2 linked regions of the Salipiger sp. CCB-MM3 genome follow. The protein of the gene in region 1 interacts with the protein of each later gene in a pairwise test. Links are inferred from orthologs where the notes say so. Each region holds a gene or a part of one and is shown in the gene's direction. Other genes may lie near its edges.

Region 1 (9,035 bases):
ATGGTGGGGCCCGAACTTTTCTCGCCGATCTTCGAAAGCCCGGTGCTGGCCGAGCAGTTGACGCGCAGCATGATCGGGCAGGCCACCGAATGGCTGAGCCGCCTGCCGCAGCGCTGCCGCGCCGAAGGCCAGCCGCTGCGCATCGGGATCAATGTCACCCGCTTTGATCTGTGCAACCGCAGTTTTGCCGACGACCTCGCACGGCTGCTGGCGGATTTCGGTCTGAGCTGGGAGGCGCTGGTGATCGAGGTGCCCGAGACGGTAATGCTGGGCGAGACCGGCGGCAATGTGTTCGAGGCGCTCCGTGATCTGCGGGCGCGTGGAGCCAAGATCGCCCTTGACGACTTCGGCACCGGCTATGGCAGCCTGCGCCACTTGGGCACATGGCCGATCGACATGCTGAAGATCGACTGCCAGTTCGTGCAGGGCCTGAGCGCGCGCCCGCGCGACCGCGCCGTGGTCGAGGCGATCCTGAGCATGGCGCGCCGCTTTGGCTTTCGCGTGGTGGCCGAGGGGATCGAGACGCCGGGACAGCTCAGCTACCTGCGCGCCATGGGCTGCGATGCGGGGCAGGGTCATCTGATTTCCGCGCCGCTGAGCATAGAGGAGCTCACCTCTGCACCGGCGGTCTATCCGCTGAGCGGCGTCGAAGCCTAGCTTCGGCCAGAGACGCCAGTCTGTCACACCTGTCAGTCACGCAAGAAGCGGCGCCGGGCCTCTTCGGCCATTGCCTGCTTCATCTCGAGCTCTGCCAGAAGCGCCATTGCCGCGCGGCGTTCGGCGGGATCGGTGAGCGCGGCAAGCGCCTGACGCTGCAGAGCGACCTGCTTTTTCAGGGTGATCTCCTCGGGCAGCGCACCGGCCTCGGCCATGATGCGAAATCCCATGGCTTCGCCGGGATCGAGATGCGCCTCGCCGCTGCGGTCAGGCAGCGGACGGCCCTCACCTTCAAGGCCCTGCAGCTTGCCCTCGGCAAGGGATTTCAGAATCCGGCGTTCGGTCAGACGGCTCAGCCAAGACATGCAAAGGCCCACCCTTTCGCGTGAAAGAATGGGCCTTCAGGGCATAAGGTGCAAGCGCGCTGCTGTGGGGGATCAGTACCCGCGCCAGATCCAGCCGCCGCCATAGATGCGGCTGCTTTCGGGGGCGTAGAAAACGCAGGCCTGACCGGGGCTCACGCCTTCCTCGGGGGTCAGCAGTTCGACCTCGGCCTCGGTGTCCGAGATCGGACGGATGATCGCATCCCGCGGCGGGCGGGTGGAGCGGACCTTCACCTTCAGGTGCCACTCGTCGCGGCTGGTGAAGGGCTCGTCGCCAAGCCAGTTGATCTCGCGCACCGGCACCTTGCGGGTCGCCAGCATCTCTTTCGGGCCCACGATGACCTGCTGTTTGTCCACGTCGAGCTTGACCACATAGAGCGGCTCTTCCAGCCCACCGATGCCAAGCCCGCGGCGCTGGCCGATGGTGTAGTGGATCACCCCCTTGTGGGTGCCCAGCTTGCGCCCGTCCGCATGGACGATCTCGCCCGGCTCGGCGGCACCGGGGCGCAGCTTCTCGATCACCGAGGCATAATTGCCGTCGGGCACAAAGCAGATGTCCTGACTGTCGGGCTTGTCGGCCACCGACAGCCCGTATTTGGCCGCCAGCTCGCGGGTCTCGGCCTTGCTCTTCAGGTGCCCCAGCGGGAAGCGCAGATACGATAGCTGCTCGGGCGTGGTGGAGAAGAGGAAGTAGCTCTGATCGCGGTTGGCATCTGCCGCCGAATGCAGTTCCGGCCCTTCGCCGCCGACCATCCGCTGGATGTAGTGGCCCGTGGCCATGCAATCGGCGTCGAGGTCTTTCGCGGTCTCCAGCAGGTCCTTGAACTTCACCCGCTCGTTGCAGCGGATGCAGGGCACGGGCGTGGCGCCGCCAAGATAGCTCTCGGCGAACTCGTCGATCACCGCATCCTTGAAGATGTTCTCATAGTCCAGAACGTAATGCGGGAAGCCCATCTGCTCGGCCACGCGGCGGGCATCATGGATGTCGATGCCAGCGCAGCAGGCGCCCTTCTTGGCCAGCGCCGCGCCGTGATCGTAAAGCTGCAGCGTCACGCCAACCACGTCATAGCCTTCTTCGGCCAGCATGGCGGCGACGACAGAGCTGTCCACGCCGCCGGACATGGCAACGACCACCCGCGTTTCGGCGGGCGGTTTCGCGAATCCAAGCGAGTTCAGGGTCTGGGTATCGAGGGCCATCATCAATCTCCGGGAGTCCGGGGGAATATAGGAAAATGCGTCATACTAACAAGGGCGCGTTTTAGACAGCGTTAAATCACGCAAGCCCAATATGCGTCACCCCCATAGCTCGGGCGGGCGCATTGACGGCGGCAAAGGCTCAGAGCCGACGGGGGGAGCAGGCTGGGGAAGCAGGGAAGGCACGAGGGCGGAACTTGGAAGAGCAGGGACGACGAAGATGTACCTCAAGAAGATCGACGGCCCCCGCGCGGTGACCTTGCCGGACGGCTCGATCATGACCCGTGCGGACCTTCCACCGCAGGAAACGCGGCGCTGGGTCGCTTCCCGCAAGGCTGCCGTGGTGCGCGCCGTGCGTCATGGTCTGCTCACACAGGCACAGGCGATGGAGTACTACGCGCTCAGCAGCGAGGAACTGGAAGAATGGCTCCGGGCAGTGTCCTCCCACGGGGAAGAGGCGCTCAAGGCAACGCTCATTCAGCGCTTCCGGGAGTAGTGCCGTTGCGTCGTTTTAACGGAACACGGGGAAGGAGAGCCGCGCAGCTTGAAGCTGAGTGGCACGTTCGGTTAGGAGAACTATCCATTTGGGTTTCGTTCCTAAGTTGAATTGACCCCGTGCTTCCCTAGACTGCGGACCAACACACGGGGTCGCAGTAAAGAACCGTTAACTAATTTGGGACAGGCTCGGTCCCAGGGGTAAAAGAGAAGCGGAGACAGCCATGCGAATCCTTCTGGTTGAAGACGATCCAACCACATCGAAAAGCATCGAGCTGATGCTGAACCATGCCAATCTGAACGTCTATGCCACCGATCTCGGGGAAGAGGGGATCGATCTGGCAAAGCTCTATGACTACGATCTGATCCTGCTCGATCTGAACTTGCCCGATATTCACGGGCATGAGGTTCTGCGGCAGTTGCGCCTTGCGCGGATCAATACGCCGATCCTGATCCTGTCGGGGGCCGATGACACCGAGAACAAGATCAAAGGCTTCGGCTTTGGCGCTGACGACTATCTGACCAAGCCTTTCCACCGCGACGAGTTGGTGGCGCGAATCCACGCGATCATCCGCCGCTCGAAGGGGCATTCGCAGTCGATCATCCGCACCGGCAAAGTGTCGGTGAACCTCGACGCCAAGACGGTGACCGTGGCCGAACGCCCGGTGCATCTGACCGGCAAGGAATACCAGATGCTCGAACTGCTCTCGCTGCGCAAAGGCACCACGCTCACCAAAGAGATGTTCCTCAACCATCTCTACGGGGGGATGGACGAACCCGAGCTCAAGATCATCGATGTGTTCATCTGCAAGCTGCGCAAGAAACTCTCCGAAGCGACGGGGGATGAGAACTACATCGAGACAGTCTGGGGCCGGGGCTACGTGCTGCGCGATCCCGAGCCGCCGCTTGGCGCCATGGCGGTCAACGGCTGACTGGACGCGCCTCGCCCCGCGCCCTATCACGTCCTTCGAACGGCGTGATCAAGGGATACGGCAATGGCCCAGAAAGTGGCGGACAAACCGGTTGGCGATCTGACGGAAGCGGAGGCGCGTGACGAACTGGCGCGGCTCGCCGAAAGCCTGTCGCAGGCGAATGTCGCCTATCACACCGAGGACGCGCCCGAGATCTCGGACGCCGAATATGACGCGCTGAAACAGCGCAACATCGCCATCGAAGACCGCTTCCCCGCGCTCAAGCGCGAGGACAGCCCCACCGAGCAGGTCGGCGCGCCGCTGGCCGAAGGCTTCTCTAAGGTGCGCCACGCGGTGCGCATGATGTCGCTGGGCAATGCCTTCGAGGCGGAAGAGGTCAAGGATTTCGACGGGCGCATCCGGCGCTATCTCGGCATGTCGCAATTTGCCGAGCTGACCTATACCGCCGAGCCCAAGATCGACGGGCTCTCGCTCTCGCTGCGCTACGAGAACGGCACTCTGGTGCAGGCCGCCACGCGCGGCGATGGCACCGAGGGCGAGAATGTCACCGCCAATGCCCGCACCATTGACGATATCCCGCAGCAGCTCGACGGCGCCGCCGGGGATCTGCCCGAGGTGCTCGAAGTGCGCGGCGAGGTTTATATGAGCCACGCCGATTTCGCCGCCCTCAACGAGCGGCAAGCGGCGCGCGGCGGCAAATCCTTCGCCAACCCGCGCAACGCCGCCGCCGGCTCGCTGCGCCAGCTTGATGCCGAGATCACCCGCGCGCGTCCGCTGAAATTCTTCGCCTACGCCTGGGGCGAGCTGTCGGAGCCGCTGGCCGAGACGCAGATGGGCGCCATCGAACGTCTGCAGGCGCTGGGCTTTCAGACCAACCCGCTGACACAGCTGTGTGACGGGCCGGACGAGATGATCGCCCATTACCGCCAGATCGAGGAACAGCGCGCCACGCTCGGCTATGACATCGACGGCGTGGTCTACAAGGTCAACGACCTTGCCCTGCAGGGGCGGCTGGGTTTCCGGTCCACCACGCCGCGCTGGGCGATCGCGCATAAATTCCCGGCGGAACTGGCGTGGACCCGGCTCGAGGGGATCGACATTCAGGTGGGGCGCACCGGCGCGCTTAGCCCGGTCGCGCGGCTGACGCCGGTGACGGTGGGCGGCGTCGTGGTGTCCAACGCGACGCTGCACAATGAGGATTACATCGCCGGGCGTGACGCCAAGGGCGAGGTGATCCGCCCCGACGCCGAGGGCAACGCCAAGGACATCCGCACCGGCGACTGGGTGCAGGTTTATCGCGCGGGCGACGTGATCCCCAAGGTGGCCGATGTCGATCTCAGTAAACGCCCCGAGGATGCGCAGCCCTACGCGTTTCCACATGTCTGCCCCGAATGCGGCTCCGAGGCGATCCGCGAGGAGGGTGACGCCGTGCGCCGCTGTACCGGCGGTTTGATCTGCCCGGCGCAGGCGGTGGAGAAGCTCAAGCATTTCGTCTCGCGCGCCGCCTTCGACATCGACGGGCTGGGCGCCAAGCAGGTCGAGCAGTTCTACCGCGACGGCTGGGTCAAGGAACCGGCGGATATCTTCGAGCTGAAGGCACGCTATGGCGCGGGCATGCAGCAGCTGAAGAACCGCGAGGGCTGGGGCGACAAGAGCGCCAGCAACCTCTTCGATGCCATCGACGAGCGCCGCAAGATTGAGCTGAAGCGCGTGCTCTTCGCGCTCGGCATGCGCCACGTGGGCGAGGTGGTCGCGGGCGATCTGGCCAAGCACTACCTCAGCTGGTCCGCGATGATCGAGGCGGTGGACGCCGCGCTGCCCGCCGCCGAGCGCTATCGCAAGGCCGAGGCCGCGGTGGAAGACGAGCGCAAGGCCGCCGCCGCCGAGGGCCGCCGCGCGCGGATCAAGGAGACGCAGGATGCGGTCTGGGCCGAAGAGCCGAAGGTGCCCGCCGAGGCGAAATCCGCGTGGAACGATCTTGTGGGTATCGACGGTATCGGCGCCACGGTGGCGGTCTCGCTGGTGACGTCGATGAACCAAGAGGCCGAGCGCGCCTCGATCGACCGGCTGGTGGCGCATCTCGACATTCAGGACGCCGAGCGTCCGGCGACCGAAGGCAGCCCCGTCGCGGGCAAGACCGTGGTGTTCACCGGCACGCTGGAAAAGATGACCCGCGCCGAGGCCAAGGCCCGCGCCGAGGCGCTTGGGGCCAAGGTCTCGGGCTCGGTGTCGAAAAAGACCGACATTCTCGTCGCTGGCCCCGGCGCTGGCAGCAAGGAAACCAAGGCCCGCGAGCTTGGCATCGAGATCATGGATGAGGATGCATGGCTGGCGCTGATAGGGGGGTGAGAGTGCACATGAGGAGCGCCGCATGAGCCAGCGCCCGGAACCGCTCTGGCCGCTGTTTGCCGAGCTCAAGACGCTGGACGGCGTCGGCCCGAAGACCGCGCAGGCCTTCGAGGGGCTCGACGTGCACGCCCCGCGCGACCTGCTGCTGACGCTGCCGCATGCGGTGATCGACCGGCGTCCGCGCGGCTCGGTGCAGGAGGCGGTGCTGCCCGGCACGGTGACGGTCGAGGTGCAGGTGCTGCGCCACATGGCCCCTGCGGTGAAGGGGCGCCCCTACCGCATTCAGGTCGAGGATGGCGAGGGGCCGTTCCAGCTGGTGTTCTTCCATGGCCGCGCCGATTACCTCACCCGCGTGCTGCCCGAAGGCTCGCGGCGACTGGTCTCGGGCAAGGTCGAGCTCTTCGACGGCATGGCGCAGATGGTCCACCCCGACCACATCCTGCCGCTCGACGAGGCGCATACGCTGCCCGATTTCGAGCCGGTCTACCCGCTCACCTCTGGCGTCACGCAAAAGCTCATGGCCCGCGCCATCCGCGATGCCATGACGCGCGCGCCGCAGATGCCCGAATGGATCGACGGCCCGCTGAAGGACCGCGAGGGCTGGCCCGACTGGCACGACGCGCTCGAGGCCGCCCATGCGCCCGACGGAATGGACGCGCTCAGCCCCTCGGCCCCGGCGCGCGCGCGCCTCGCCTATGACGAGCTTTTGGCGCATCAGCTGACGCTGGCGCTGGCGCGGATCAACCGCCGCCGCGGCAAGGGGCACCCCACCCTGGGCGATGGCCATCTGCGCCGCCGCGTGCTTGCGGCGCTGCCCTATCGGCCCACCGGCGCGCAGCTGCGCGCGATGGATGAGATCGCCACCGACATGGCCGATGAGACGCGGATGAACCGCCTGCTGCAGGGCGACGTGGGCGCGGGCAAAACGCTGGTGGCCTTCATGGCGCTGCTGATCGCGGTGGAAAGCAGCGCGCAGGGCGTGATGATGGCGCCGACGGAAATCCTCGCCCGCCAGCACCTCGAGGGGCTGCAGCCGCTGGCCGAAAGCGCGGGCGTGGTGGTGGAAATCCTCACCGGCCGCGACAAGGGCGCCGAGCGCAAGGCCAAGCTCGCCGCGCTGGCCGAGGGCAATATCCACATCCTCGTCGGCACCCATGCGGTGTTTCAGGAAGACGTGGTGTTCCGCGACCTGCGGCTCGCCATCGTCGACGAGCAACACCGCTTCGGCGTGCGCCAGCGGCTGGAACTGGGCCGTAAGGGGCAGGGCGCCGACGTGCTGGTGATGACCGCCACGCCGATCCCGCGCAGCCTCGCGCTGGCGCAATATGGCGACATGGATGTCTCGGTGCTCGACGAGAAACCGCCGGGGCGCAAACCAGTGCAGACCGCGCTGGTCTCCACCGAGCGCATCGGCGAGGTGGTCGAACATCTGCGCAAGGCGGTCTCCGAGGGGCGGCAGGCCTATTGGGTCTGCCCGCTGGTCGAGGAAAGCGAGGTCTCGGATCTCACCGCCGCCGAAGAGCGTTTCAAGCGCCTGCGCGCGCAGTTGGGCGAGGGTGTGGTGGGGCTGGTGCACGGCCAGATGCCGCCCGCCGAGAAAGACGCCGCCATGGCGCGCTTCGTCGCCGGGGAGACCAAGGTTCTGGTCGCCACCACGGTGATCGAGGTCGGGGTGAACGTGCCCAATGCCTCGATCATGGTGATCGAACGCGCCGAGATTTTCGGGCTGGCGCAGTTGCACCAGCTGCGCGGCCGGGTCGGGCGTGGCGAGGCAGCCTCGACCTGCCTGCTCATGTACCAGCCGCCGCTGGGCGAGAGCGGCTCGAAACGGCTCACCACGCTGCGCGAGACCGAGGATGGCTTCCGCATCTCCGAGGTCGATCTGCAGATGCGCGGCGCCGGCGATCTCATCGGCACCGCGCAATCGGGCCTGCCGCGCTTCAAGGTCGCCGACCTCGAGGCGCAGTCGGGGCTGATGGCCATGGCGCAGAGCGACGCGCGCAAGCTGCTGGCCGAGGATCCGGGTCTCACCTCCGAACGCGGGCGCGCCGCACGGCTGCTGCTCTGGCTGATGCGGCAGGATGAGGCGATCGGGCTGATTTCGGTCGGCTGAGCGTTTCGGCCTCTTCTAAATCACTGTTTCTGAATGAGGATTCATCTCGTGCGTAGGCAATCTACGCACGGGCGGCGGCGCTGTTCCGGCCTCGCGTTCCGCAGTGTTCGCAAATGTTCTCAAAAAGTTCTTTACACGACTCAGGCGCTATGAGAACAAAAGAGCAACAGAGAACATGATGAGAACACGCTCACAGGGAGAGCCGAGATGATTGCCATGATCCGCACCACAGTGACCCGCGCCCAGTTCAAATCCCAGATGTCCAGCCCCTCGCTGGTGGGGGATATGATCGGCGCGCTGTCGCTCGTCGTCATCCTCGTGGGCGCGCTGCATCTGCCGCTGCTCTGACGTTTTAGATTTCTGCCTGCGGTCTTGTATCCGGCAGCCGGCGCATCCCTGTCCCTCGATGCGCGCGCCTGTTTCCCCATCCGGGTCGCCTGATCCCCGGACGCGCTGCCACGGTCTGTTCCGGATCCACCAAGACACGCCACTGCCGCCGCCTTCCACCCAGGGAGAGCGGCGGTTTTTTTATCACGATTGGGAAAGGGAAGGTCTCAGCGCGCGGCGATCACGCGCGCTGTTTCGCCGCCACCTCATTGGCGGCCTCGGTCGCGGCGTCGAGCGCCAGCATGATCGAGGCATGGCGGTTCTTATAGGCGCTGGCCGGGCGCAGCACCTCCAGCCCATCAAAGGGCGCAGGAGGAGTGGGGCCGTCTTCCTTGAGCATGGCGCGCAGCGCGTCGCGCGCCGTGGCCAATTCGGCGGGTGTGCAGCCGATGATCGCCTCGCCGACCACCGAAGCCGCCGCCTGACCCAAGGCGCAGGCCTTCACGTCCTGCCCGTAGTCGCTGACCTTGCCCTCCTGCAGCGAAAGATCCACCGTCACTGTCGAGCCGCAGAGCGGCGAGCGCT
Region 2 (9,257 bases), 950 kb from region 1 along the record:
CGACCGTGGCGCGGCGCTCGGGGCTGAGCAGGATCTGGCTGGCCAGCCACAGCGCGTTCTGCGCGCCCAGGGTGATCAGGATCTCTTCGGGGCGGGCCTGAATGCCGCGCCGGGGCAGGGTCTGACGGGCGAGGAATTCCACCAGCTGCGGATCGTCGCGGTCATAGTAATCCTGCGTCAGCGCGCCGAAGTCCCGCGCCCCCAGCGCCTGCACCGCGCAGAGTCTCCAGTTTGCGTGATCGAAGAGCTTTGGATCGGCCTGACCGTAGATGAAGGGATAGCGGTAGCTCGCCCAGTCGGCGGGCCGCTCGGGCACCGCACCGGCGGCGAAACGCCGCCCCATGGCGCGCTGCCAGTCGACGCGCTCGGCGCGCGGCGTCTCGGGGAAGTCCGGCGGCTCTGGCGCGCCCTCCGAGATGTAATAGCCCGAGCGGTCGCGCGACGTGAGATAGTCCGAGGCCAGAAGTTCGGTATAGGCCAGCGCCACGGTGATCCGGCTGACCCCGAGATGCGCCGCCAGCTTGCGGGTCGAGGGCAGCTTTTCGCCGCGCCGGAAGCGGCCTGAAAGCACGCCCTCGGCCACCATCTGCTGAATGCGTGCCTGCAGCGTGCCCTGCCCGTCGGGGCGCAGGAAGAAGGTCTCGACTGGGATTGCCATGGCGACATCTCCTCTGGCTGCGCCGGGGCGGAAAGGCGGCAGGGGGGGCGCTGCCCCCCTCGGCGCGAGGCGCCTCACCCCCCGGGATATTTTCGCCAAGAGGAAGACGCCTTGCTTCCTCTTGGTTCAAATATCCCCGACGGAGGCAGGCCGTCCACCGGAGCCATGGCGGCGCCGGGCAGGGGCTCAGCTGTAGTCGCGTTCGCCGAAGATCGCCGAGCCTACGCGCACATGGGTAGCGCCAAGTGCGATCGCCTGCTCGAAATCCGAGCTCATGCCCATCGACAGCCCGTCGAGCCCGTTGCGTTCGGCGATCTTGGCCAGAAGGGCGAAATGCAGGCTCGGCGTCTCATCGACCGGGGGGATGCACATCAGCCCCTTCAGCGGCAGATCGAGATCGCGCACCTCTTTGATGAAGGCGTCGGCCTCGGCGGGCAGGATGCCGGCCTTTTGCTCTTCCTCGCCGGTGTTCACCTGCACGAAGAGATCGGGACAGCTGCCCAGTTCCTGCGCGAGCCGCGCCAGCGTGGTGGCGAGCTTGGGCCGGTCCAGCGAGTGGATCGCCGAGAAAAGCTGCATCGCCTGCCGCGCCTTGTTGCTCTGCAGCGGGCCGATGAGATGCACCTTGGCGTCCGGAAAACGCTCTTGGAAGGCGGGCCATTTGCCTGCGGCTTCCTGCACTTTGTTCTCGCCGAAGAGCCGGTGGCCCTCTTCCAGCACCGCCTCGACGCGCGCGTTCGGTTGCACCTTGCTGACCGCGATCAGCTGCGCCGAGCCGGGGGCTCTGCCTGCGTCGCGCTCGGCTTTGGCGATGCGGGTCTTGATGTCGTTCAGTCCCATGGTTCCTCTCCCCAGGCCTCGATGAAAGGCGCCAGTTCGGTTTCGTATTTCTTCCACGCCTGCGCCGAGCCGCGATAGATCGGCTGCCGCGCCTGGCTGACGCTGAGCGTTTTCACCTGTCCGGACGCCTCATGCGACGACAGGCAGGCCTCATCCCATTGCAGACCCGCAGCCGTCACCAGCGCGCGGGTGTGCGGCTCGGGATCGGCGACCAGATCTTCATAGCGAATCTCGTGGATGCGCCCGGACAGCGCGTCTTTCCAATGGGCGACATTGGCGCGGAAGCGTTGGATCGCGGTGGCGATCAGCGGCAGGTCATTGGCGTAGCGGTGGCTGCCGGTGGCGAAATGGTTCTTGTAGATCGACAGGGCGATGTCGCGGGGATCGCGCTGCACCACCACGATGCGCGCGCCGGGCAGCGCGTGGTCGAGCAGCCCGAAGATCAGGTGGCACAGGATCGACTTGTCGGTGATCACGCCGCTCCGGCGGCCGCTGTCGCGCGCGGCGAGGCGCAGGTATTGCTCGGCAAAGGCGGCAACGCGGGCGGGGGGCTCGTCGGCGAGGCGGCGCATCTGCTCGCCGGCACCGAAATGCCCATAGGCCAGCTTCAGCGCGTGGCCAAGCTCGCCGCCCGCCGTCACCTCGGGATGGGCGCCGAGAATGCGCTCGACCAGCGTCGTGCCCGAGCGCGGCATGCCGGTGACGAAGACCGGGCGCAGGTCCGGCTCGGCGGGCGCGCCGGGCGCGAGCCCCTCCTGCGCGGCGCGCACGGCGGCGAACTCGCGGGCCTGCGCGGCGCTGTCGAAGGGCGCGGCCTTGGCCTGCAGCGCGTTGGCGCGGCGCAGGTAGCCAAAGACCTTGGCGGTCTGGCCGGTCTCTTCCATCGCCTTGGCCAGCGCAAAGCCCAGATGCATCCGCTGCGCGTCCGGCAAATCGCTGCGGGCCCAGAGCTTTTCCATGGCCCGCAGCAGCGGATCGCCCTGGTTCAGTTTCTTGCTGGCAAGGAAGATCCGGTAAAGCTCGGCGGCATTGGGGTGGCGCTTGATCAACGCGCGAAAGATCGTCTCGGCCTCGTCGAACCGCCCCAGGAGCTGCAGGTAGTGGGCCTTGTCCGCGCGCGGCTTGATCGCCTTGGGGTCAGCCGCGATCTGCCGGTCATAGGCTGCGAGGGCCTGCTCGGGGCGGCCGAGGGCGCGGTAGCGCTCGACCGCAAGGGCGGTGACCTGAGGCTGATCGGGCGCAAGCTCGACGGCTCGGTCGAGATGGGTGAGACAGGCGTCGCGGTCGCCCTGCTGATAGCAGATTTGAGCCAGTTGGAAGGCGAGATCGCCGCGGCGCGGTTCCAAGGCCAGCACCTGTTCCAGCGCTGCGCGGGCCTCGCCGAATTTGCCTTTGGCAAGGGCGGGGCGGACCGAGTTCAGCAGGCTGGCCGTACGCGCGGCCGAGAGTGGCAGCATGGGGATGTCTCGTCTTCAGATGCGCTGCGCCCGTTCTGCCCGGTGCAGGCGCAAAAGAAAAGAGCGGGCCGAAGCCCGCTCTTCCCTATCAGACTAATCTCAGGAGAGATTAGAAGGACATTGCCAGGCCGAGCGACCAGGTGTCGTCGTCCGAGCCGTCGGTGAATTCGCTGTAGCCGTAGCCGAGCTGTGCAACGAGACCGCCGCCCAGATCGTAGTTGGCTGCCAGGCCGTAGCCTTCTGCTTCGCCAGCGTCGTCCCAGTCGTACTTGCCGTAGTTCACGCCGATCGAGAAGGCGTTCATCGAGTAGCCGAAGCCGAGGCCCCAGTGCTCGCCATCGTCAACGAAGCCGTCTTCGCCGTCGATGTCGCTGTAGGTCGCGCCAACTTCAAAGCCGCCTGCGAAGCCTGCGGTGACGCCGAGGCCCCACACTTCGGCCCACTCGTCGAGCTTCAGGTAGCCGAGGCCTGCGGAGAGGTCGACACCCGACAGTTCTGCCGAGTAGCCAACGCCTGCCGACCACAGGGTCTCGCCGGAGTCTGCGCGGCCAACGTCTTCCGGCTTCGAGCCGTCTGCGATCTGCTCAGCCGACACCGAGAAGGTGAACGCGTCGTAAGCGTAGTCGAAACGAGCGATCTGACCGTCGGAGCCGTTCACGCCGCCGTCGAACTCTGCGCCGTCGTTGAAACCAGCGTGGATGGTTTCGTCGTCAGCCAGCGAGCCTGCGCCGCCGAGGTTCATCTCGGGAACGGTTTTGTCGTATGCCGAGTCGGTGTCGCCCATGGTCAGGGTTGCGCCGCCGTAGGACACGAACAGAGCTTCACCGCCCTGATCCCACGGGTCCGAGAAGGGGTTGTCGGCTTCGTCGAGGTCGATGTTCGCACCGAAGACCAGGCCGTTGTCGGCTTCGCCGGACATGGTGAAGGTCAGGTCGATGTCGGTGAAGAACTGAGCTTCGTCGTTCGCCTGGTCGGTGGTCTCACCCGGGTTGTAGATACCCATCTCGGCGTAGCCCGAGATCGTGACTTCTGCCGCGGCGACGCCTGCGGTTGCAACCAGCGCGGTGGAAGCAAACAGAATCTTTTTCATTGTTTCCCTCATGTGTTCTAAGGCACGTACCAATCCGGGTAGCCCGGCCTTGATGGGAGCTTCTATGCGCTTTGGCTGGCCGACCTGGCAACCCGCAGGTGCGGGCAGGGCCCCATCAAGCAAATCAGTGATGCGCAATTGCCACAAAAATATCACGGACCTTTCAAGGCGCTGCCGGTGCCGGAGCGGGCTTTGGCGGGCCCGGGATTGACCGCTTGTGATACGCGGTGCCGACGAGTATGCAGGGGCAACCAACCGGACGGTCAGGAGCTTTGGTTTCATGGAATATAAGCGGTTTGCGAAGGGGCTTTCGCTGGCAGCGGTGGTGCTCGGGCTGACGGCCTGCAGCCAGCAGACATCCACGCAGACGGTACAGACCCGCTCGGCAGATGAGATCATGGAGGCGGATGTCTACAACGGGCGCGGCGCGCCTGAGTCGACCGTTTGGGACATTTTTAAGTCCAAGCCCGATGCGGGCCGAGTCGGCGCGGTGAACAAATACATCTGGAACGCCTCGCTCGAAGTTCTGGACTTCCTGCCGGTCGAATCTGTCGATCCTTTCACCGGGGTGATCACCACCGGTTACGGCACCCCGCCGGGCGGCGGCACCGCCTATCGCGCGACGATCCTCGTCTCGGACCCGGCGCTGGACGCGCGGTCGCTCAATGTCGCGCTGATGACCCGCTCGGGTCCGGCCAGCGCTTCTACGGTGCATGCGGTCGAAGATGCGATCCTGACCCGCGCACGGCAAATCCGCGCGGTCGACAGCCGCATCTGAGGCAGCCCTTCAGCAGATTACGAAGGCCCGGAGAACGCTCTGGGCCTTTTCTTTTGCATAGGGCTGATCGTGGGCGGGGTGCCTCAGTCCCGCGGCGGGCGCGGCTGCATCTCTCCCAGCCGGGTCACCCAGTCGACGTGGCGCGGCAGGCAATGGCTGCGCAGATCGTAATGGGCGCGGACATGGGCGCGGGCCGCGGCGCCAAGGCGGGCGCGGGTCTCGGGATCGTCGAGCAGCGTACAGAGCCGCTCGACCAGCGCGTCGCGGTCGAAGAAATCCACCATCCAGCCGGTTTCCCCCTCGGTCAGCGCCTCGCGCACCGGCGCGGTGTCGCTGGCGAGGATGGCGCAGCCGGCGCTCATCGCTTCAAGCAGCGACCAGCTCAGCACGAAGGGGTAGGTCAGATAGACGTGCACCCGGCTCACCTGCATCATCGCAAGGAAGCGGTCGTAGGGCACCCTGCCAAGGAAGTGCACCCGCGCCCAATCGGCATCGGGGATCTGGCCGCGCACCTCGTCGATGTAGATCTGCTTCCAGCTCTTCCCGCCCGGGGCCTTGGCACCATAGCTCACCTCGTCGCCGCCGATCAGCGTGACATGGGCATTCGGGCGGAGGCGCAGGATCTCGGGTAGGGCGCGCATGAAGACGTGATAGCCGCGATAGGGCTCTAGGTTGCGGTTGATGAAGGTGATCACCTCATCGTCGCGGGTCAGCACGGTGCCGCCCTCGAGATCCAGCCGCGCATCGGGATTGGGCACCACCAGATCGGTGTCGATGCCATCGTGGGCGACGGTCAGCCTATCCTGCCAGCGCTCGGGGAAGGTGCCCGCCTGAAAGCCCGTGGGGCTGATGCCCGCGTCCATGACCTCCTCGTGCATCCGGTTGTTGAGGTTCTTCATGCGGATGCGCTGCGCTTCACTCAGCGAGGCGGGTTTGCTGAACTCGCGGTCGAAGTCGATGAACTCCGGCGTGGTCAGATGGTAAAGCTCGCAATAGAGCCCCAGCCGCGCCTTGGGCCAGACATCCTTCAGAAACAGGCTCTCGCCCCAGCCGTGGTGGGCCAGAATCACATCCGGCTCATAGCCGCTCTGCCGCAGCTGCTGCGCCGCGTTGCAGCAGCTGACGCCGCGCAGCACCTTGGTTTCGAAATCGGTGAGATAGGGGTGGATGCCGCGGGTGCTGCTGCCGCGGATCTCATAGGGGATCACTTTGACGCCATTCCAGACCGTCGGCTTTTTGACCTTCGGGGTCAGCGCGGTGACCTCATGGCCGAGGCGGACCAATTCCGGGGCGAGGTGCTTGTATTGGCCGGGGAAATTCTGGTGAATGCAAAGTATTTTCATGGTCGTCGGTCATCGGTCCCTAAACGGGTGGCACTTTTCCACGCGGCGAAACGCGAACCAACGTGAAACGCCGCTTATGGGTCTTTTGACGCCAAGAGGTTGCTGAAATGTCGCCGTCAGCCGCTGCCAGCCGGGAGAGGGCACTGGACGCCCGCCGGGGCCTGCCCTATCACCCGGCAAGACCCATCCGCACCGACCCCATCCGCTCTGAGGGACAACAGATTATGTCGCGCTACGACCCCGCCACGATCGAGCCGAAATGGCAGGCCGCCTGGGAAGAGGCCCTGACCTTCAAGGCCACCCGCTCGGCCGACAAGCCGAAATACTACGTGCTGGAAATGTTCCCCTACCCCTCGGGGCGCATCCACATCGGCCACGTCCGCAACTACACGATGGGTGACGTGATCGCCCGCTACAAAAAGCAGAACGGCTTCAACGTGCTGCACCCGATGGGCTTTGACGCCTTCGGCATGCCCGCCGAGAACGCCGCGATGGCTTCGGGCGGTCACCCCAAGGACTGGACCTATTCCAACATCGACACGATGGTGGAGCAGATGAAGCCGCTGGGCTTTGGCCTCGACTGGTCGCGCATGTTCGCCACCTGCGATCCGGAATACTACGGCCAGCAGCAGGCGCTGTTCCTCGACATGCTCGATAAGGGGCTCGTCTACCGCAAGAACGCCGTGGTGAACTGGGATCCGGTCGACATGACCGTGCTCGCCAACGAGCAGGTCGAGAACGGTCGCGGCTGGCGCTCGGGCGCGCTCGTGGAGCGCAAGGAACTCACCCAGTGGTTCTTCAAGATCTCGGACTTCTCGGGCGAGCTGCTCGACGCGCTCGACACGCTCGATGACTGGCCCGCCAAGGTGAAGCTGATGCAGGCGAACTGGATTGGCCGCTCGCGCGGTCTGCAGTTCTCCTTCGACACGCTCAATGCCCCCGAGGGCTTCGACAAGATCGAGTGCTACACCACCCGGCCCGACACGCTGCACGGCGCGTCCTTCGTCGGCATCTCGCCGGACCATCCGCTCGCCAAGGAGCTGGAGCAGGGCAACCCCGAGCTTGCCGCTTTCGTCGCCGAGTGCCGCCGCATGGGCACCTCGGAAGAAGAGCTGGAGAAGGCCGAGAAGCGTGGCTTCGACACCGGCATCAAGGTGCGTCACCCGTTCGACGACAGCTGGGAACTGCCGGTCTATATCGCCAACTTCATCCTCATGGATTACGGCACCGGCGCGATCTTCGGCTGCCCGGGCCACGACCAGCGCGACCACGACTTCTGCAGCAAATACGACCTGCCGATCGTCGAAACCTTCGTGCCGCTCGAGGGTGAGATCGACATCCAAGCAGAGCCCTTCGTTCCCGCCAAGACCGAGAAGGTGCGCTACACCCGTCTCGTCGCCGGGGAAGAGGTGCAGACCGGCGAAGAGGCCGTCAACGCCGCCGTCGACTTCTGCGCGTCGAAAGGCATCGGCGAAGGCGTGACCAAATACCGCCTGCGCGACTGGGGCCTGTCGCGCCAGCGCTACTGGGGCGCGCCGATTCCCGTGGTTCATTGCGAGGCTTGCGGCGTGGTGCCCGAGAAGAAGGAAAACCTTCCGATCGCGCTGCCCTACGACGAAGACGGCACGCCGATCGACTTCTCGGTGCCGGGCAACCCGCTCGACCGTCACCCCTCGTGGCGTAACTGTTCCTGCCCGTCCTGTGGTGCCCCGGCGCGGCGCGAGACCGACACGATGGACACCTTCGTCGATTCGAGCTGGTACTTCGCCCGCTTCACCTCGCCGCGCGCCGAGACGCCCATCGACATGGCCGAGGCCGAGTATTGGATGAACGTCGATCAATATATCGGCGGCATCGAGCACGCGATCCTGCACCTGCTCTATTCGCGCTTCTTCGCCCGCGCGATGCACATCACCGGCCACCTGCCCGAAAAGAGCAAGGAGCCGTTCAACGCGCTCTTCACCCAAGGCATGGTGACCCACGCGATCTATCAGACGCGCAACGCCGAAGGCCGCCCGGTCTACCACTACCCCGAGGCGGTGGAACTGAAGGACGGCAAGGGCTTCCTTGCGGACGGCACCGAGGTCGAGATCATCCCCTCGGCCAAAATGTCCAAGTCCAAGAACAACGTGGTCGACCCGGTCGCGATCATCGGCCAGTACGGCGCCGATACCGCGCGCTGGTTCGTGCTGTCGGACAGCCCGCCCGAGCGTGACGTGGAATGGACCGCTTCGGGGGCCGAGGCCGCGTCCAAACACCTCGCACGGGTCTACCGCATCGCCGCAGAGATCGCCGAGTCGGACGCGCCCGAGAGCGCAGAAGACAAAGCCCTGCTGCGCGAGATGCACAAGGCGATCCACGATGTGACCATGGGCGTCGAAAGCTTCGGCTTCAACGCGGCCATCGCCAAGCTCTATGCCTTCACCGGCGTGCTGGGCAAATCCAAGGCAGGCGGCGCGGCCAAGCGCGAAGCGGCCAAGGTTCTGGCCCAGCTGATGTCGCCGATGACCCCGCACCTGTCCGAGGAAGTCTGGCAGCTGCTCGGCGGCGAAGGGCTGATCGCCACCGCGCCTTGGCCCAAGGCCGACGAGGCGATGCTGGTCGAAGACAGCGTGACCCTGCCGATTCAGGTCAACGGCAAGCGCCGCGGAGAACTGACCGTTCCCAAGGACATGCCCAAGGAAGAGATTGAAAAACTCGTCCTCGCACATGATGCTGTGGTGCGGACCCTCGAAGGGGCCGCGCCGAAGAAACTCATCGTGGTGCCGGGCCGGATCGTCAATGTGGTCGCCTAATCGTCGAACCTTTCTCGCAGCCTGCGGCGCGCTTGCGCTCGCGGGCTGCGGATTCACCCCGGTTTACGGGCCGCAGGGGGGCGGGCAGGCGCTGCTCGGCCAGATCGCGCTGAGCGATCCGGACAGCCCCAACGCCTATCTCTTCAACCGCCGGATCGAGGAGCGGCTGGGCCGCGCGCCAAGCGGCGCGCCCTATCAGCTCGAGACGACGATCCGCACCGAAAGCGCCGGGCAGGGCTCGCTCGCTGACGGCAACACCACCCGCATCCGTCTGGTCGGCGACGCCAGCTTCAAAC

The links.
Region 2: the proteins of ligA (region 1) and leuS interact in binary tests that used the Escherichia coli proteins (3 or more experiments, as listed by UniProt). The link is inferred for Salipiger sp. CCB-MM3 from one-to-one orthologs.

What each region holds. Positions count from the first base shown.
Region 1 is NZ_CP014595.1:406,200-415,234, reverse strand. Bases 3,419-6,367 are described here. They hold ligA (NAD-dependent DNA ligase LigA), read left to right. Parts: upstream 3,419-3,724; coding sequence 3,725-6,010; downstream 6,011-6,367. Other genes in these bases: recG (ATP-dependent DNA helicase RecG), read left to right, coding at 6,033-6,367; ctrA (response regulator transcription factor CtrA), read left to right, coding at 3,419-3,661. In the rest of the region: AYJ57_RS02030 (putative bifunctional diguanylate cyclase/phosphodiesterase), read left to right, coding at 1-657; AYJ57_RS02025 (J-domain-containing protein), read right to left, coding at 690-1,022; tRNA 2-thiouridine(34) synthase MnmA, read right to left, coding at 1,095-2,237; CtrA inhibitor SciP, read left to right, coding at 2,455-2,730; more of ctrA, read left to right, coding at 2,954-3,418; more of recG, read left to right, coding at 6,368-8,123; AYJ57_RS25800 (hypothetical protein), read left to right, coding at 8,331-8,471; AYJ57_RS01995 (iron-sulfur cluster assembly scaffold protein), read right to left, coding at 8,692-9,035. UniProt on the Escherichia coli protein: DNA ligase that catalyzes the formation of phosphodiester linkages between 5'-phosphoryl and 3'-hydroxyl groups in double-stranded DNA using NAD as a coenzyme and as the energy source for the reaction.
Region 2 is NZ_CP014595.1:1,354,346-1,363,602, reverse strand. The notes cover bases 6,005-9,175. They hold leuS (leucine--tRNA ligase), read left to right. Parts: upstream 6,005-6,390; coding sequence 6,391-8,961; downstream 8,962-9,175. Other genes in these bases: lptE (LPS assembly lipoprotein LptE), read left to right, coding at 8,948-9,175; AYJ57_RS06640 (glycosyltransferase), read right to left, coding at 6,005-6,166. In the rest of the region: MocR-like pyridoxine biosynthesis transcription factor PdxR, read right to left, coding at 1-658; AYJ57_RS06660 (YggS family pyridoxal phosphate-dependent enzyme), read right to left, coding at 845-1,498; AYJ57_RS06655 (tetratricopeptide repeat-containing sulfotransferase family protein), read right to left, coding at 1,489-2,955; AYJ57_RS06650 (porin), read right to left, coding at 3,065-4,045; AYJ57_RS06645 (DUF3576 domain-containing protein), read left to right, coding at 4,326-4,823; more of AYJ57_RS06640, read right to left, coding at 4,907-6,004; more of lptE, read left to right, coding at 9,176-9,257.